3 regions of the Alishewanella sp. HL-SH06 genome follow, and region 2 is predicted to be linked to each of the others. Evidence: predicted binding sites of a transcription regulator. Region 2 holds the regulator's gene; each other region holds the start of a gene.
What was found. The regulator sigma-54, encoded in region 2, starts transcription at its own class of promoters, with help from an activator protein. The targets are predictions, from matches to a motif close to GTTGGCACGNNNNTNGNNT.
Positions count from the first base shown of each region.

Region 1: the regulator sigma-54 is predicted to act here: its motif matches at 5,215-5,233, upstream of flhA (flagellar biosynthesis protein FlhA).
Region 3: the regulator sigma-54 is predicted to act here: its motif matches at 5,838-5,856, upstream of ACUJFK_RS02690 (PEP-CTERM sorting domain-containing protein).

Region 1 covers NZ_CP199752.1:2,817,686-2,824,463, forward strand. The annotation lists gene cheY (chemotaxis response regulator CheY) at 1-5, opposite strand, end outside; gene ACUJFK_RS12945 (RNA polymerase sigma factor FliA) at 48-767, opposite strand; gene ACUJFK_RS12950 (MinD/ParA family protein) at 776-1,642, opposite strand; gene flhF (flagellar biosynthesis protein FlhF) at 1,635-3,059, opposite strand; gene flhA (flagellar biosynthesis protein FlhA) at 3,069-5,177, opposite strand; gene flhB (flagellar biosynthesis protein FlhB) at 5,365-6,495, opposite strand; gene fliR (flagellar biosynthetic protein FliR) at 6,505-6,778, opposite strand, start outside.
Region 2 covers NZ_CP199752.1:851,035-857,812, forward strand. The annotation lists gene ACUJFK_RS03805 (Na+/H+ antiporter subunit G) at 1-74, shown strand, start outside; gene ACUJFK_RS03810 (HPr family phosphocarrier protein) at 110-385, opposite strand; gene rapZ (RNase adapter RapZ) at 375-1,232, opposite strand; gene ptsN (PTS IIA-like nitrogen regulatory protein PtsN) at 1,229-1,702, opposite strand; gene hpf (ribosome hibernation promoting factor) at 1,709-1,996, opposite strand; gene ACUJFK_RS03830 (RNA polymerase factor sigma-54) at 2,022-3,509, opposite strand; gene lptB (LPS export ABC transporter ATP-binding protein) at 3,558-4,280, opposite strand; gene lptA (lipopolysaccharide transport periplasmic protein LptA) at 4,277-4,768, opposite strand; gene lptC (LPS export ABC transporter periplasmic protein LptC) at 4,758-5,312, opposite strand; gene kdsC (3-deoxy-manno-octulosonate-8-phosphatase KdsC) at 5,309-5,863, opposite strand; gene ACUJFK_RS03855 (KpsF/GutQ family sugar-phosphate isomerase) at 5,865-6,778, opposite strand, start outside.
Region 3 covers NZ_CP199752.1:610,986-617,763, reverse strand. The annotation lists gene ACUJFK_RS02715 (methyl-accepting chemotaxis protein) at 1-1,258, opposite strand, end outside; tRNA gene ACUJFK_RS02710 (tRNA-Leu) at 1,707-1,793, opposite strand; gene ACUJFK_RS02705 (GbsR/MarR family transcriptional regulator) at 2,068-2,619, shown strand; gene ACUJFK_RS02700 (cytochrome ubiquinol oxidase subunit I) at 2,641-4,017, shown strand; gene ACUJFK_RS02695 (cytochrome d ubiquinol oxidase subunit II) at 4,017-5,021, shown strand; gene ACUJFK_RS02690 (PEP-CTERM sorting domain-containing protein) at 5,126-5,785, opposite strand; gene ACUJFK_RS02685 (TIGR00645 family protein) at 6,058-6,588, opposite strand; gene ACUJFK_RS02680 (hypothetical protein) at 6,661-6,778, opposite strand, start outside.

The DNA of each region.
Region 1 (6,778 bases), 2.0 Mb from region 2:
TTCAAAGTCCCCTCCGAAGAGAAAGTCATCCAGATAATATGGATGCATTACAACCAAGCCTGCATTCGGCCTTTTAAACGCACCAATGCCTGACTATGAATCTGACTGATACGAGACTCGCTAACATCCAGCACCGCCCCGATCTCTTTTAAGTTTAGTTCTTCATTATAATAAAGCGACAGCACTAACGCTTCTCGCTCTGGTAAACTGCTGATAGTTTTGGCAAGTGCATCGTTAAAGGCGCTGTTAGCTTGATGCTGATATAACTGATCGGTATCGCTATCATCAGCAGTGACCAACACGTCTTCAGAAATACCAAGGTCTTCAATACCAATAATTCGACCCGAGCTAACATCACTAATCATATGATGATATTCATCTAATGATATAGCAAGTTTTTCTGCAACTTCATAATCTTTAACGTCGCGACCCAACTCAGCTTCTAGCTCGGCGATGGTGTCGGCAATTAAACGGGAATTACGATGCACTGAACGCGGCGTCCAATCGCCGCGACGAATTTCGTCTAGCATGGCGCCGCGAATACGAATGCCTGCAAAGGTTTCAAAACTCGCGCCTTTGCTACCATCGAAATTTTTCGCAGCTTCAATTAAACCGATCATCCCAGATTGAATTAAGTCATCGACTTGCACACTGGCCGGCAAACGGGCCAATAAGTGATAGGCAATACGTTTGACCAGCGGAGCTTGTCGCTCCACTAACTGTTGCATGTGGTCTACGCCACCATAAGCGGCAAGCTTACTGTTCACAGAACCCCCTAATCAGACTGTGGCTGTACTAACTGCTCCAGAAAAAACTCCAGATGCCCAGATGCACTGCCTGGCAACGGCCATTTCACGGCTTTAAGCGCTAAGGTTTTAATTGCCATACTCGCCGGTGTTGTTGGGAAGGCTTCAATAAAAGCTTTCTGTTTGCGCGCAGCTTTGCGCACGTTTTCATCCTGTGGCACGGTGGCCACTAATTCTAAACTGACATCAAGAAATCGATCAGTAACACGAGTCAGTTTAGCAAATAATTCTTGGCCTTCTTTTAGGCTGCGCACCATATTCGCTACAATTTTAAATTTATCGACGCCATGGTCGCGACTTAAAATCTTCATTAAAGCATAAGCATCGGTAATGGAAGAGGGTTCATCACATACGACCATTAAGACATCTTGCGAGGCACGAGAGAAACTAAGCACCATATCGGAGATACCCGCGGCGGTATCAACTAATAATACATCAACCGGCGTGTGTAATTCACTGAAGGCACGAATTAAACTAGCATGTTCTACCGGAGAAAGCTCCGTCATATTTTGACTACCGGAGGTGGCAGGCACAATTTTAATACCGTAAGGCCCCTCTACTAAAATATCGTCTAAAGTAGCCGATCCAGCAAGGACATGGGATAAATTTTTATCGACGCGCAAGCCCAACATCACGTCGCAATTGGCTAAACCGAGATCGGCATCAAGTACTAAAACCTTTTTCCCCAGCTGGGCCAGCGCCATAGCCAGATTCAATGTAACGTTGGTTTTACCCACGCCACCTTTACCGCCGGTTATGGAAATCACTTTTACCATCTGTTTTTTCATTTTTCTAAGGCCACTGGCTTGATCATCGGCTAATACATCTTTAGGCATAGGCAGCTGCTACCTGCGTTGTGTCGTCTTGATACCATTGATGGCGGTTATCACTGTGTTGTTGACGTAACTGCTCCGCTTCTTTTACTAAATCGGCCGCGTCAGGAATCCGAATATCTTCTGGCACACGTTGGCCATGTGTTAGGTAACTGACCGGCAAGGCATTTTGTAATGCCACATTGATCACTTCACCTAAACTTAAACATTCATCCAATTTGGTGAAAATACAACCTGATAAGCCAATGCGTTTAAATTGTTGCACACTTTCTTGCATCACGCGCGCCTGAGCTGTGGCTGACAATACCAGATAACTTTTTATTTTAACACGAGAATTATGGACCAATGACGCAAGTTTCTCGGCTAAACGCACATCGCGTTGACTCATGCCGGCAGTATCAATTAAGACCAGTTTACGCTGTTGTAGCTGATTCAACAATATCGCCAGCTCTTCGCTATCTTTCGCCTGTTTAACTGGGCAACCGATAATGCGGCCAAATGTCGCCAGTTGTTCAAAAGCACCAATCCGAAAACAATCTGTGGTAATTAAAGCCACTTGATCAACACCGTGTCGTTTGGCAAAACCCGCGGCAAGTTTGGCTACGGTGGTGGTTTTGCCTACACCTGTTGGGCCGACTAAGGCAATAACCCCGCCTCGACGCAAAATATCATCATTAGTGGTATTTAACTGCCCTGTGAGTAATTCTAGCGCAGTATTCCATGCAGCAGCGGCATTTAAATCATCGGGCATGAAACAGGCTAACTGATCAGCGATTTGCTCAGACAAGCCCATTTGTTGCAAATTTTCAATCACAAGTGCCCGCACGGGCTCGCGCCGAGCTAAATCTTGCCACATTAAACCCGAGACTTGATGCTGCAGTAATTGGCGCATCGACAGCATCTCAGTTTGCATTTGGGCGAACTGTTGCTGCATTAATTGTGCTTGAGCTTGCTGGGCTTGACTAATTTCTTGCCATTGTGCTGACTGAGCTTGAGTATTGCCAGAATTTTGACGTTCAAATTGTGGGGCTTTTTGTAACGCCGGCTCAGCAACCTTTTGCTTGGTTAGTGCCGCTGCGGGGGCTTGCGGTTCCCGACCTTGTTGCTTGATCATTTGTCTGGCGAGTAAGGCGCGTAATGAATCTGCTGGATCCGCTTCTGGCTCGTCATCAACACTGACACTAAAGCGAGGCTCGGCGCGTGCACTGGCACTTGCTATCGTTTCTGCAGTATTAGAAGCCTGTGATGGCGTGGCTTGGCGAGGTGTTGCTGCTGGGGCTTCTGCATCAATCGCCGCAACAATTTCAACACCACCAGCGACTTTTTTATTAGATAAAATAATTGCATCGGCGCCGAGGAACTCTTTGACTTCTGCCAGGGCGCTGCGCATATCTTTGGCAACAAAGCGTTTAATTTTCATGAGTTACTCCTAATTCTGCTGACCGATTACACTAACGATTCGAATTTGTTTGTCATCGGGGATCTCTTGATATGACAACACTCGTAGTCCTGGGATAGTGTATTTCACGAATCGTGCCATGACTGAGCGTAAAATTCCTGACGTCAGCATAATGGCACTTTCACCGGTCAACTCTTGGTTTTGATGCGCTTCTTGTAATGACTGCTGAATGCGATCGGCTAACCCGGGTTCAATACCTGCGCCATCGTTACCCGCAGCCTGCATGGATTGATGCAACATTTGTTCAAGCTCAGGCGCAAAAGTAATCACCGGGATCTCAGGTTTACTGCCCACCACCTCTTGCACAATAAGCCGACGTAAAGAAATACGACAAGCCGCAGTTAACACATCAACATCCTGACTTTTTGCGCCATATTCCACCAAAGTTTGTACAATTGTGCGCATATCACGGATAGGCACACCCTCGTGTAATAAGTTTTGCAGCACTTTTACTACGGTTGTCAGTGGCAGTGTTTCAGGGACTAAGCCTTCCACTAGCTTAGGTGAGTGCTTGGCCAGCATATCTAACAAATTTTGAACTTCTTCATGGCCTAATAAGCTGGCGGCATGATTAGTTAAAATTTGACTAAGATGCGTAGCAACAACGGTGGCCGCATCGACCACGGTATAACCTAGTGTTTGAGCATGTTCACGCTGATCTTTACTGATCCACACTGCATCCAAGCCAAATGCCGGATCTTTGGTGGCAATACCTTTTACCGTACCAAACACTTGGCCAGGGTTAATGGCTAACTCATTATCGTGGCGTAATTCCCCCTCACCATTGGTTACGCCCATCAGAGCCACCCGGTAGCTGTTCGGCTCTAAATCAAGGTTGTCGCGAATATGGACTGGCGGTACCAAAAAGCCCAACTCTTGTGATAGCTTTTTACGTACGCCTTTAATCCGATTTAACAACTCGCCGCCCTGGGCTTTATCTACAAGCGGGATCAAACGATAACCCACTTCTAAACCAATGGTATCAACGCCATGCACATCGTCCCAACCGATCTCTTTCACAGTTTGTGATTCAGGCTTAGGTTGGCCAACCGTGGCTGCGCGCGGTTGCAAGGCCGTCGCTTTTTCACTGGCAATTTTTTTAATATACCAAGCTACGCCGCCCAATAACGCTGCTAGGGATAAGAATGAAAAGTGTGGCATGCCGGGCACAACGCCCATTAATGTCATCACGCCAGCGGCGACAAACAACACATGGGTGTTATCCCCCAACTGACTGGTCATTTGCTTGCCCAGATCGCCTTCTTTGTTTTGGCGGGTGACGATAATGGCAGTACCAATCGATAATAATAAACCCGGGATCTGCGCAACCAAGCCATCACCAATGGTCAGCAAAGTATAAATTTCCATCGCATCGCCAAAACTCAGATCGTGCTGCATCATGCCGATAAACAAGCCACCAATCAGGTTGATCACCAAAATAACGATACCGGCGATAGCATCGCCTTTTACGAATTTACTGGCACCGTCCATCGAGCCATAAAAGTCGGCTTCGTTAGTCACATCTTCGCGACGTGCTTTGGCCTCTTCTTGGGTAATTAAACCGGCATTTAAATCAGCATCAATAGCCATTTGCTTACCAGGCATCGCATCTAAGGTAAAACGTGCAGACACTTCTGCGATACGACCGGCACCTTTGGTCACTACCACAAAGTTGATGATAATTAGGATCAGGAAGACCACGATACCCACGGCATAGTTACCACCGATAACGACCGAGCCGAAGGCTTCAATGACTTTACCGGCCGCATCGCCGCCATTATGACCTTCCAGCAACACGACACGGGTACTGGCTACGTTAAGCGCTAAACGTAAAATGGTCGCAATTAAAATCACGCTGGGAAAAATACCGAAATCTAACGGCCGTTTGGTATAGATGGTGACCAGCAACACCACCAGCGCCAGCGCGATATTAAAAGAGAATAAGACATCCAGCATAAAAGGTGGCAGCGGTAATACCACCATAGCCAATGCCGCCAAAATTAAGACTGGCGTGCCGACACCCTTAAGGTGTTGAAGTTGGGATCGATCAAATTTACTGTAAAGCTGGCTCAACTGCATGGATAACCTGACAATTTAATGACGGAACAACAGGCTAAAGCAATAAACGTTCCAGTATCAGGTGAGGTTATTGAAAAGCAGCTAAATGAGCGATAAAACCGTGCCGACACTTTATCGGCACGCTTCGCTAATTAGTGTTTAGTGTTTAGTGTTTAGTGTTTAGTGTTTAGTGTTTAGTGTTTAGTGTTTAGTGTTTAAATTCATCAGGGATGGGTAGCTCTTTCGCCAGATTTTTCGGCCGAGTGCCTTTGCCTTTACGATACAAGCGTAATTGGAAAACATAAGCGAGCACTTGCGCCACAGCCGCGAATAATTGTTCGGGGATCGGGTGATCAAGTTTAGTCGTGTAATAAATCGAGCGGGCTAGCGCCGGTGATTCAATCACTGGGATTTTATGGCCATTGGCAATTTTTCGAATATGCATGGCGATATCATCGACGCCCTTGGCAACCACCACCGGTGCGCGGAATTTGCCTTGATCATACTTTAACGCGACCGCATAATGCGTTGGGTTCGTGACGATCACATCCGCTGTGGGGACTTGCTGCATCATCCGTTTCATCGACATCTGCATTTGCGTGCGACGGATCCGCGCCTTAATCTCTGGGCTACCCTCCGAGTTTTTATGCTCGTCTTTAATTTCTTGCAGCGACATTTTTAACTGCCGCACATGATTCCACTTTTGATAAGGGGCATCGACGATAGCAATTAACGAAGTACTAGCACAAAGCCCTAAAAACAACCATCCTAAGAAATATAACGCTGATTCAATATTATTCGGTTCGCTCATTAACGACAGCGCCATGATATCCATAAAAAACAGCTTTAACAGAAAAAAGGCCACACCCACCACTACTGCCACTTTTAAAAAGCTTTTACCCAGCTCGACCAAAGCTTGTAGACCGAACATGCGCACTAAACCTTTCATCGGGTCCATTTTACTGGCTTTAGGGCCTGCGGCTTGCCAACTAAAGTTAAAGCCACCTAAGAGGGTATTACCTAAAAATGCGGCAATAAGGATCAGAGAAAATATGCCGATTAAGGGCATAATAAGCTCGCCACCCGCATCCCCCCAGGCAGTGAACATGGAATTTGTCTCAAAAATATCTTTTTCATCCAACCGTAACATGCGCTGACCAATCGTCAGCACGGCCATGGCTAACATCTTGCCAAACACCAATAAAGCTGCGGCGCTGCCAATAAGCACAAAAGCCGTGCCAAGGTCTTTTGAGCGGGCTATCTGGCCCTTTTCTGCTGCGTCTTGCAGCTTCTTGGGCGTGGGCTGTTCGGTTTTTTCTGCGCCGGAATCTTCTGCCATGCCAGCCTCCTAGCAACTGATCAGCCGACAGCTGTAATCAATTACATGCTGCCACTGTTTATCGTAATGGAATAAAAAGGTATCGAGTGTTAACCATAAAATCAGCAAGCCTGAAAGCATGGTTACAGGGAAACCAATCGAGAAGATATTCAACTGCGGTGCAGCTCGGGTCATGATGCCAAACGATAAATTGACCATCAACATAGCGACAATCGGTGCTAAGGCAATTGCTAGCGAAGTGGCAAACATCCAACCGCCAAACTCAACTATGGTCCAGTAGTGC
Region 2 (6,778 bases):
CAGGTGAGCAAGAACTGAAGCGAGGGCAATTACAAAACAGCAGCCGCTCGCATATTAAGTCGAATTTACCCTAAAAAACCTAACAATAGCGTAAAGCACAAGCTTTACGCTATTCGCCAAAACCGGTATTAATTAATAAAGTAATCGCGTCTAATGCTTCAGCAGCGTCAGGGCCTTCGGTGGTCACTGTAAGGGTTTTACCTTTACTACTGGCCATCATCAGCAAGGCCAGTACGCTGCCGGCATCTGCTGTTTTACCATCTTCTTGCACTAATTCTACTTTGGCATCAAATTGCTGGCTTAACTGCACTAGCTTGGTGGCGGCACGTGCGTGTAGGCCTAGGGCATTAATAATCGTGACTGTTGCAGCTAACTTATCGGCCATGATGTCTGACTAATTCCCGATGGCGAATTTGTACATCTTCGCGCTGGCTGCGATAGGTTTCGGCTAGGCTTTGTGCGATATACACTGAACGATGCTGGCCACCGGTGCAACCAATCGCTATCGTTAAGTAGCTGCGATTGTTACGCTCGAGATGGGGTAACCAGCTGGCAATAAAGGTATTGATCTGCCACGTATATTTTGCCACCACGTCTTGTGAGGCGAGGTAATCTTTAACTGGCTGATCTAAACCTGTGAGCGGTTTCAGATCCGGCTCCCAATGTGGGTTGGGTAAAAACCGCGCATCGAACACAAAATCGGCATCCTTTGGAATACCATATTTAAAACCAAAGGACTCAAAGAGTATCACTAAACGGCCGGTCTTTTGGCCTAAGATCCGCTCACGTAATTGCTCGGCCAACTGATGCACATTCAGCTCAGTGGTATCGATATATAAATCGGCGCGGCTAGAGATAGGATCTAATAACTGTTGTTCACGTGAAATGGCTTCATCGAGCGACATCGCTTGATGGGATAGCGGATGCAAGCGACGCGTTTCGCTAAAGCGCTTAATTAGCGTGGTGTGATCCGCATCCAAATATAAAATCGTCAGTTCCAGCTTGCGCGGCAGATATGACAAAATGTCTGATAACTCATCGGGATCGCTCGGTAAGTTACGTACATCAATACTCACGGCAACGCGTTCATATTGGCCCATTACTGCAGTTGCCAGAGTCGGTAATAGATTAACCGGGAGATTGTCGACGCAGTAATAGCCGAGATCTTCCATGACTCTCAGAGCAACCGATTTGCCAGAGCCTGAGCGACCACTGACGACGAGTAGTTTCATGACTCACCTGTTTTTTGGCTATAGTCGAGTAGTAGCTGATACAGTTGTTCATCTGACTCGACATGGCGGATTTTTTTGGTTAAGTCTTTCTGACTCAACAATTTGGCAATACCGGATAACGTACTTAGGTGCGTTTGGCATTGCTCAGTAGGTATTAAAATAGCGCAAAAAATATCGACGGCTTGGTTATCTATCGCATCAAACGCGATAGGGTCTTTACTGACCACAAACACCAAAATCGGTTGAGTTACGCAGTCAAGTTTGCCGTGAGGAATGGCGATACCGCCACCGATGCCGGTTGAACCGAGTTTTTCACGGGTCATTAAGGCTTCAAGAATGGTGTATTCAGATAGTTCGGGAAGCTGCTGGTGAGCCAGTTCGGCGATATATTCGAGGATACGTTTTTTACTGTTAAATAGAACTGCACTTTTCGTGCAGTTCTCCGCTAACATTGCGTTTAAATTCATAATAATGTCTTAGTGTCGTGACAGTTTTTCTTTGTGTTTAATGACCTGCCGATCGAGTTTGTCTATTAACTGGTCAATCGCAGCATACATGTTTTCGTTCTCAGACACCGCAAACACTTCGCCACCGGTGAGATGGATTTTAGCTTCGGCAATCTGTTGTAATTTTTCCACGTTTAAGATGACATGTACATTATTAATGTTCTCGAAATGACGCTCTAGCTTAGCAAATTTATTCTCGACATAATCTTTTAAGGCTTCGGTAATTTCGACGTGACGGCCTGTTAAATTGATTTGCATAGACTCTTCCTTTTAGTTAAGACACTTACAGCAGGGTCTTTCGTTGATTTGACGGCGGAATAAACAACGATTCGCGGTATTTAGCGATAGTTCGCCTAGCCACGTTTATCCCTTGTTCTAACAAAATTTCCGCCATTTTACTGTCACTTAGCGGTTTTGCCGGATTTTCTGCCGCCACCAATTTTTTAATAAAAGCACGAATGGCAGTGGAAGAACATTCACCACCACTCTCTGTACTAACATGACTGGAGAAAAAGAACTTAAGTTCAAAAATTCCACGTGGTGTATGCATATATTTATGAGTGGTGACGCGTGAGATAGTCGACTCATGCATACCGACCATTTCTGCAACATCATTCAATACCATCGGTTTCATGGCTTCTTCACCATGCTCAAAAAAGGCTTGTTGTTGCTGCACAATGCAATTGGCTACTTTGAGTAAAGTATCGTTTCGGCTTTCTAAGCTCTTTAAAAACCATTTAGCTTCTTGCAAGTGCGAACGAATAAATTGCGTATCAGCGGTATTTTTAGCGGTTTTGCTCATCGCCGCATATTGCTGATTGATCCGTATTTTGGGCATAGCGTCAGCGTTTAATTCGACTTGCCAGCGACCTTTTACTTTTGTCACCGTGACATCAGGAATAACATATTGCTGCTCTTGTTTAATCACATCAGCACCAGGCCGTGGATTTAAACTGTGGATCAACTGCATGACTTCCTTTAACTCTTCTTCTTTGAGTTTAGTCACGCGCATCAAAGAACGAAAGTCTCTATTCGCTAAAAATTCGGTATAGTTGCTAATAATGAGTTTTGCATCATTTAAATAGGGGGTAGTTGGCTCAAACTGCCGTAACTGCACCAGTAAACACTCTTGCACCGAGCGCGCGCCAACCCCGACCGGATCAAATAATTGAATGCGTTTAATCACGGCTTCAACTTCGTCGGCCTCGACCTCGTTAGATTGCAGTGAGTCGAGTATTTCTTCGCAGCTGATACTTAAAAAACCATTGTCATCGATGGCTTCAATAATGATCTCAGCAATAGCCCGGTCGATTTCAGAAAAGGGCGTGAGTTGCATTTGCCAACGTAAATAATCTTGCAGGGTATCGCTGGTTTCACCCTGATACACCATATCGTCATCAGGCATGTTGCCACTGCTAACAGGGGCGGCACTGACTAAGTCATCCCAGTTATTATCTAGCGGTAAATCTTCTTGGATGTTTTGTTTATTCAGATCATCGCTGGTATCGCGATCGGCTGCGTCTTTTTGCTCTGAGTTTTTGTTGCGTGGATCGTCAAGGGTATCGCGATTGATATTGCCAAGACTGTGATCAACCTCATCTGGCTGACGTTCGAAATCATCATCGCCTTCGAGTAACGGGTTCGCGTCTAACGCTTCCTGTATTTCTTGCTGTAGCTCAATGGTGGACAACTGTAATAGGCGTATCGCCTGTTGCAGTTGTGGCGTCATGGTAAGCTGTTGTCCTAGGCGGAGTTGCAAAGAGGGCTTCATGTACCTGTAATTCTCTCCTGAATGCGCAGTTGCGTTCTATCTTCTTTACTATAGCCTGAATTGCTCACCTAGGTATACATCACGCACCTGCTGATTTGCTAGAACATCTTGCGGAGAACCGGCTGCAATCAGTTCGCCATGACTGACAATATAAGCGATTTCACAAACATCTAACGTTTCACGCACATTATGGTCAGTAATGAGAACACCAATGCCACGTTGGCTGAGGTGTTGAATGATTTTTTTGATATCAAGTACTGAAATCGGGTCAACCCCAGCAAATGGTTCGTCTAATAAAATAAAAGCGGGATCAGCGGCTAGTGCCCGCGCGATCTCAACCCGACGACGCTCGCCACCAGATAACGCCATCCCTAAACTGTTGCGGATATGGCCGATATGAAATTCTTCTAATAAATCATCGGCAATTTCAGCGCGGCGTTGCGTGCTTAAATCTTTGCGGGTTTGCAAAATGGCCAATAAGTTTTCATGCACAGTCAATTTACGAAAAATCGAGCTTTCTTGCGGTAAATAACCAATGCCGGCGCGGGCACGTTGGTGGATCGGAGCAAAAGTAATATCTTGCTCGTTGAGGGTAATGGTGCCTTTATCCGAGGGAACTAAGCCAACAATCATGTAAAAGGTTGTTGTTTTACCTGCACCGTTAGGGCCTAATAAACCGACGATTTGCCCTGCATTGACCTCTAAGCTGACATCTTTCACTACCTGCCGGCTTTTATAGCTTTTGGCGAGGTGCGAGACCACTAACTTCATGGATTGTCCTTGTTTTCTGGGGTGAAAATCGTGGTAACGCGACGATTTTGCTCACCTTCAGCACTTAATTGTTGTAATTCAATGTTGTAACGGATCACGGCACCGCGTACTAAGCTACCGCTTTGCATCACTTCGGCATTACCCGATAACGTTAAAATTCGGCTGGCACGGTCAAATCGGATCTCATTCGCTTGAGCGGTTACAGGACGATCACCTTGCAGTGTTTGTGAATAGGTCGCCGGTGAGCCTGTTGTAATAAACACCTCTTTACCTTTACCAGCACTGGCGTCGACTTCAAGTTTGTCTGCTTTGATCAACATGGACCCCTGACGTACGACAACGTTATCGGCATAACTGGCAATGCTGTCAATTAATGAGGCTAAGGTTTTATCTGCATCGACCGAGATGGGCTGTTTATGATCCGGTTCGGCGGCCAAACTAACGGCAGAAAAAAAGGCCAAAACAATCATTAAGCTATTAATTTTCATTGAAATATACCGTCTCTAAATGCTTTTGCAATTGTATGGTTTCTTTTGTTAAATCGACATGCATACCTTGCCCTTTAATGAAAAAACCGGCGCCGGTGATCTGAACGATTTCATGCGTATGAATACTTTTTTCAGGCAACATCAGTTGTAATGAGGCCGTTTCAACGCGTTCTACTAAACCTAGGGTTTGTTTGTTTTGCAAAACCACTTGGTTTTCCAAAATAATCTTATCTTCAGGAAACCAGACACCTTGTAAGCTACTGATTTCCCAAGCAGGCTGATGTGCTTTATTAAACAGGGTATAGCGCGGTTGATCAAACTGCGTAAAGCCGAGCTGTTCAAAATGCTCTAATTTCAGCGCCTGCACGTGATCGGCAATATAGCCCTCATTGTCGTAGATGCGCAAGGTAACATTTTCAGCAATGTAATCCGGTTGAAATTCTCGATCCACTTGCAGATCCACTTGCTCAACGCTGGGATTCAACCACAGGTAGCCCGCGACTATCACGAGTAACATGACGATGAGCACAAAAAACTTTCTCATGAGCTGCTGCCATCAAATTGTAAAAATCGCTGTTGCGCAATCAGTAACAGATCGCATAATTCGCGCACTGCACCAAAGCCGCCAGGTAATGACGTGGCTAAATGGGCATGCTTTCGCAAATAAGGATGTGCATCTTTTACCGCGACGGCTAAGCCACAATGTTGCATGACTTGCCAATCGGCCAAATCATCACCGATATAAGCGACTTGGCTGGCATCTAATTGCAGTTCAGCGAGCAGCGCTTGAAATGCAGCTGTTTTATTTTCTTGCCCTTGATAAATATAGGGCACAGTTAGCGATTTCATACGCTGCTCCACAATGGCCGATTGTCGCCCTGTGATCACGGCTACTTCTATGCCAGCTTGGCGCAGTGCTTTAATGCCATAGCCATCCCGGGTATGAAAGGCTTTTAGCTCTTCACCTTGATTACCTAAGTAAATGCGCCCATCCGAAAATACGCCATCGACATCACAGATAAGTAATTTAATATCTGCCGCGCGGCTGGCGTTAGTATCACTGATAGCTTGGTACAACTGGCGATATAAGTCCATGTTACATTACTCCTGCTCGCAGTAAGTCGTGCATATTCATGGCGCCGATTGGCTCGCGCTGCTCGTTAACAATGATCAGGCCATTAATTTTTCGTTGCTGCATAATATTTAACGCTTCTGCGGCAAGCATTTCTGCTTTAACCGTAATGCAATTGACCGTCATCACCTTGGCAATAGAGGTGCTGTGTATATCAATACGTTGATCAAGAATACGTCGTAAATCACCGTCTGTAAAAAGCCCAGCTAAGCGACCTTGTGCATCGACCACGGTGGTCATGCCGAGCCCTTTGCGTGAAATCTCTAATAAGGCATCTTTAATGCTGGCCTCTTGCGGTACGATAGGCACCAAATTCTCTTTATGCATTAAATCTTCTAATCGCAACAATAACTTGCGACCAAGGCTGCCACCGGGATGTGATAACGCAAAATCATCGGCTGAAAAGCCTCTAATATCTAACACCGCGACAGCCAAGGCATCACCCATCGCCAGTGTCGCCGTGGTGCTGGCGGTGGGCGCTAGGCCAAGTGGGCAAGCTTCTTGAGGTACAGCTACACATAAGTGAATATCGGCCAAGCGCGCTAACGTAGAATCTGCTTTCCCGGTCATGGCGATCAGTGGAATACCCATGCGTTTGATAATTGGCACTATGGTCAGTAATTCTGCTGTTTCACCAGAATTGGAGATGGCGATAACGATATCGTCTTTTGATAACATGCCCAAATCACCATGGCTCGCTTCGCCTGGATGCACAAAAAAAGCCGGAGAGCCTGTAGAGGCGAGGGTTGCCGCTATTTTGTTGGCAATGTGGCCAGATTTACCAATACCGCTGACGATAACTTTACCTTTATTATCGAGTACCAGCTGACAAGCGCGCTCAAAATCATCATTAAGATATTGTTCGAGTTGTCGAACGG
Region 3 (6,778 bases), 240 kb from region 2:
TTTGAGTGCGATGCGCTAAACTACGCACTTCATCGGCGACCACGGCAAAACCACGGCCGGCATCCCCCGCTCGAGCGGCTTCAATGGCCGCATTCAGTGCCAGTAAGTTCGTTTGCTCTGCTACGCTACGAATCACCTCTAATACCTGGTTAATCGAAGACACTTTTTCAGCTAAGACATTAATCACACTGGTACTTTGCCGGACATCGGCATTCATCTTGTCGATAACAGTGCGGGTTTGCAGTACTTTTTTACTGCCATCTTCTGCTAAGGCAGCGGATTGAATAGACGCTTCCGAGGTTTGCATGGCCGTTGCCGCCACTTCATCCACCGCAGAGCTCATTTCGGTTATCGCAGTAGCAGCTTGTTGCACTTCATCATTTTGAAGTTGAATAGCACGAGCGGATTCATCCGTCACCGCATTTAACTCTTCCGCTGCAGAAGCCAGCTGACTGGCTGAACTAGAGATGTGACCGATCGCTTCACGCAAATTAGTTTGCATTTGCGAAATGGCTTGCGCTAATTTAGTCAGTTCATCATTACCATCACGACAAACATCCCGCGTTAAATCACTGTTGGCAATAAACTGAGCTGACTCAATAACCTGCGATAAAGGCTGATTAATACTTTTTGAGATCATTAACGCTATCGCAATAGCAGTAATTACGGCTAACGCAATTAATGCGATAACAACCAACTTAGCGCTTTCATAAGCCGCAATCGAAGCGGTTCGAGAATCAGCGACAGACTGCTGATTTATGCTAGTTAACTTTAACAAATTTTGGGTAAGGGTATTTTCTAAGCCATTCATCTGAGGCAACAGATCTAAGGCGGCCCCCGTTTCATCTTGCTTTAGCAAATCAATCACTTGCTGTTGAATGTCTAGATAACTTTCTTCTGCTTTTTTAAAAACATTGAACACTTGTCTCTCTTCTGCAAGCGTAATCACGCTTTCATAAGCTGATACGTTTTTCTTAACCTCTGCCCGGACATTTTCAACTAATTGTAGGGTTTCGCCTTCTTGGCGAATATCCGTTGTTAGCATCAGTCTTAAGGTTAATACCCGCAAGCGAGTTACATTTAGATTTAAGTCTGCCAAATTCATCAACGAAGGTAGAATATTGGTTTCGACTTGACTCGCTCGATCGCGAATATCAGACATCGTGTTCAGGTTATATGCGCCCAAACCCGCTAACATCAAAACGAGCGCTCCAAATGCGCTGAGCAATCGTTTTTGAATACTTAATGACCTGAACATAGGGTGCCTCATTGATCCATTTAGAGATAGTTTATGCCAATAAAAACTACCCCATAAAATAAAGGGTGTGTTTATTCATTTACTCTAGCAGTAAATACGCGGTATAGCAGCTTTTTAATCGGCAATGTTGTTATAAATCCAATACTAACAACCACTGCCCTGTCTATTGGCAATGTTATCGAGTTAGCCAATTTGACCAGCTTGCCGCTGACCACATCACTATTAAACCTTGACATGTTGAGTCACATTTTGTCGTACAAAACGAACCGTATGAACGAGGATTGAAGTGATAAAAGCAAACTTGCATGAACTTCAGCTTTTTTAAAGCCGTATGGTGTGACGACAAGAGACACAATCAGAACAAAAACAAGACTATAGATAAGGATATTGCAGAAAATTGACAAACACAAATTAGTGTGGAAAAGGGAGAAAAAGCGCAGAAAGAAAATGGTGCCCGGGGCCGGACTTGAACCGGCACGAGGTTTCCCTCGAGGGATTTTAAATCCCTTGTGTCTACCGATTTCACCACCCGGGCAACGAATACTGATTAGTACCGACAGAACGGCGCGAATATTATGCAAGCTCAGCCATTTTTGCAAGCGATTTCTGAAATTATCTGCTAATCAGCGCGCAACTGATGCTTTATCGAACAAAATCAACTGTATCAGCCCTTCCCGACAACGATTTCACGCCAGTTTCAGCCTCTTTACAGGGCTTATTATAAATTTTCCAGAAACACATTGATCAGGATCAAAATCTGAGCGTACAATAGTTTCAGAAATTTCTGAAAGTTCAGTAAGGTCCGAGTTATGCAAATGACACCAATGATTGAATCCTTTGTTTACCACTTCGGTGAGATGGGAAGCCGCTGGGGATTTAACCGCACCGTTGGGCAAATTTATGCCTTGCTAGTAGTGAGTGAAGAGCCGATCTGCGCCAATGATATTGCCGAGTTATTGGGTATTTCTCGTGGCAACGTCAGCATGGGTTTAAAAGAGCTGGGCAGTTGGCAGCTAGTACAAGTGCAACATAAAGCCGGTGATCGCAAAGAATACTATTGTTGTCGCGGCAGCATTTGGGACATGGCCAATAAGGTGTTTGAAGAGCGCCGTAAGCGTGAAATGGACCCAACGCTGTCACTGCTGCGCGACATTATGATGGATGAAGCGGCAAATAAAGAAGAGCGCTTTGCACAACAGCGCATTACCGAAATCCATGATTTACTCGAAAACATTACCGACTGGACACAAAGCTTGCAGTCGTTATCGCCTGAAAAGTTAAACACCTTAATGAAGCTTGGCTCTGGTGTTGGCAAGGTGTTGGAATTTACCGAAAAGTTTCGCTCGAAAAAAGACGCTTAATAGCCTATTGCTGAGGTGGTTATGTTAGACACGTTAATTCTGTCGCGTATTCAATTTGCGGCCAATATTAGTTTTCATATCCTGTTCCCAACCATTACCATTGCCTTAGGTTGGTTGTTATTTTACTTCAAGTTACGCTTCGACTTTTCAAAGCATCCGGTTTGGATGCGTGCTTATCGCTTTTGGGTAAAAGTGTTTGCGCTAACCTTTGCACTGGGTGTCGTTAGCGGCATCACCATGTCGTTTCAGTTTGGCACTAACTGGCCTGGTTTTATGGAAACCATCGGTAATATTGCTGGGCCCTTACTGGCCTATGAAATATTAACAGCGTTTTTTCTTGAAGCTACCATGCTCGGTATTATGTTATTTGGTTTTCATAAAGTGCCGCGCTGGGCGCATACCCTCGCCACTTTTTTAGTCGCCTTAGGCACCACCTTCTCGGCATTTTGGATCTTAGTACTGAATTCATGGATGCAAACGCCAGCAGGTTTTGAAATGCGCGATGGCGTAGTGCATGCCACCGACTGGTTCGCGATTATTTTTAACCCGTCTTTTCCCTATCGCTTTATGCATATGTTGCTGGCCTCGGCCCTCACCGTTTGTTTCCTGGTGGCCGGTATTTCTGCCTATCGCTTATTACGTGGCGATAATAAAAAAGCCCCGAAACTGACGCTGAAAACCGCCTTATTCACGGCCGCTATTTTAGCGCCCACCCAAGCTTTGGTCGGTGATTTTCATGGCTTAAACACCTTAGAACATCAACCGCAAAAGATCGCGGCGATGGAAGGGATTTGGCATACCGAAAAGGGTGCACCACTGGTGTTATTTGCCATTCCCGATGCTGAAACCCAGCAAAACCGCTTCGCGATTCAGATCCCCAAACTCGCCAGTTTAATTTTAACGCACGATGCGAATGGCGAACTGAAAGGTTTAAATGAATTTGTCGGCGAGCATCCGCCCGTTGCGCCAGTGTTTTATAGTTTCCGCGTCATGGTGGGAATCGGCATGCTGATGCTGCTAGTGGCTTGGTGGAGCAGTATTAAACTAGTGAGGCATAAAACGCTGACACCGCTGCATTTGAAAGTATTGATCGGTATGACGTTCTCGGGCTGGGTCGCCACCCTAGCCGGCTGGTATGTCACCGAAATTGGTCGGCAGCCCTACTTAGTATATGGCTTATTAAAAACACGTGACGCGGTAACTACCGTGCCGAGTGAGCATGTCGCGCTAACCCTAGGCTTATATTTAGTGCTGTATGCCGTGTTGCTGGTGCTCTATATCAAAACGCTGTTCTGGTTAGCCAAGCGTGCGGTAGAAGTAGAAGAGTATGATCTGACGATGCCAGGTTTACCTGAAAACGCGCCAGCCACTGACAAAGCCACAGGAGCTTCAGCATGATGAATTGGTTAACGGCCGAACATTTGGCCCTGGTTTTTGGTGGCTTGACTGCCCTGTCGATTTTACTTTATGCCATTTTAGATGGTTATGATTTAGGTGTCGGTATCACCCTACCGATGGGCAACGAAGCTTGGCGCGATACGGCCATTGCCTCGATTGGCCCGTTTTGGGATGCCAATGAAACTTGGCTCGTATTGGCGGTAGGTTTGTTACTGGTTGCCTTTCCCGCCGCGCACAGCGCGATTTTACATGCGTTATATTTGCCCACGGCCATGTTACTCATCGGCTTAATTTTACGCGGTGTTGCTTTTGACTTTCGGGCTAAGGTAAAAACTCAGCGTAAAGTGTACTGGGATTACACCTTTAAAGCCGGATCGCTGTTAGCAACCTTCAGTCAGGGCTTTATGCTGGGCATTTATGTGATGGGTTTACAGTATCATACGGGCAGTATTATTTTCGCGTGCTTCAGCGGTCTGTGTGTTACGGCCGCCTATGCGATGATTGGTAATGCCTGGCTAATTGGCAAAACCAGCGGTGAGCTGCAACTGCATGCCATTAAGCACTGTAAAATAGCGGGCGTGTTAACGCTAAGCGGGATCTTGGCGGTGAGCCTGATTAACCCTATGGTAAACGCTAATGTGTTACAAGTGTGGACTGAACCGCCATTAGCCTATTTCTTTGCTGCGATCCCGTTGTTGTGCTTTGCCATGTTTGTTATTGGTTATTTGGCCTTGAAACGTTTACCACTGCCAAAAGATGCCGGTGCTTGGTTGCCCTTTGCCATTTGTAACGTGATTTTTATCAGTAGCTTTATCGGCCTAGCCTTAAGCTTCTATCCATTTGTCGTGCCAAACCAAATGACACTTTATCAAGCGGCCAGCTCGCGGGAGTCGCTACTGATTATTTTCTTTGGCGCAGTGGTGGTCATTCCGGTGATTGCGGCATATACCGCAGTAGCCTATTACGCGTTTAGAGGTAAGGCTGACGGCTTGAAGTATTACTAATAGCAAGGCTATTGAAACTTATTGTAGAAGGTAAACTGACAATACAAACAAAAAAACCAAAAGCCGTATCACCGCGCTTTTGGTTTTTTGATGAATAAGAATGATTAAGCTTTACGACGACGTGATGCACCCAAACCTAATAAACCCAGACCGATTAAAGCAAGAGTAGTGGGTTCTGGTACTGCAGCAATATTAGCAGTTCTAGGCGGATTATAGCTTAATAATATGCCGTTGTTGTTTTGGTTGTTATTACTTAAAGACGCCAACTCAATTAAAGGGGAGCCGCTATAAACATTATAAGTAAAAGCAGTATTGTTAGTTTTAAATACCTGAAAATCGAAAACTTCACCGGCAGCTAAGGTAAAATTCAGACCATCAAGATAACCACCGGCCACATAAGAGGTAAAAGCGCCTGTTAACAGGTTTAGCGAGTCATAAGTATTAACTTCATCTGAGTGAAAGCTTAATGTGCTGCCGGTGGGTAGGTTAAGCGTACCGTTTATGTTGGTAGCCGTGCTAAAAGTCCAACGAATAAACCAGTTAGTATCAACATTCCAAATATAAAAGCTGTTGGCATTCAAAAGCCCAGTGTTTCTTGCAAGAGCGGTACCTGTAGCATTCCAAGTTGAAGAATCGGCAGTGATTAAACCAGCATGAGCTGACGAGACCGGTAGAAAAGCCGCTGAAAGGGTAAATGCTAGCGAAAGTGCTAATACCTTAAGTTTCATCTGTACTCCAAATATCATTTGATGGTCATTATTCACGATTAAGAATTCGAGGTTGTTTAGAGATGACAAGAAACAACACTAAAAAACAAAGCAAAATAAATGCCAAAATATTAAGCCATTGATTTTTATGTGCTTATAAAAAGAGGTCTAACCAGACTGTAAAAAAAGCTGTCACTTTAGCAACTCGTTAGACAAAGTAACTACACATAAACCGATCCTAATAAATAGGTCTACTCGTAGCTACTTAGCCTGAGTTATACAAAAAACCTTGTTAACTCAACGCTGTTATGTCGAGTACCGGCTAAATGTTATAGTTTACTGTTTTCAACACTCACGGCTTTTGCATCAGGCTTGTCGCGCAAAATTTTATCTAAGTAACCCATCGCAAAAGCAGATAATACGAAAGTAATGTGGATCAATAAGTACCATTTAATCTTATCGTTATCGATAGATTCGGTATTCATAAATACTTTTAACAAATGAATGGACGAGATTGCAACAATAGACGCCGCCACCTTGTTTTTCAGTGAGTTAGAGTCTAACTTACCCAACCAACCTAACTTGTCATCATGGCCGTGTAAATCGAGCCGCGAGACAAAGTTTTCATAACCTGAAAACATCACCATCACCAACAAACCACCAACTAAAGCAATATCAATTAAGCTTAGGGTGATCAGGATCAGTTCTACTTCTTTCATGCTAAAAATCATTGGGATAACATGAAATATTTCCTGAAAAAATTTAATGGCTAATGCCATTAAACATAAACTCAAACCCAGATATATCGGTGCCATGATCCAGCGCGTGCCATACATCAGTCTTTCAAAGTAACGTTCCATGCAATTTCCTGTTTATCGGTTTAAGTAAGCTGTCGCGCATGTAAACACGAGCGACGGGCAACGGCGAGCATTTTATTCCCAAGCAATAGAAGACGGCAACTTCGGCGTTGACAACAAACTGATAAAACGCTGCCAACGCTCATCTTCAGAGCCGCCTTGCTCGATATAGTTCTTCACTAAATCTTTGCCC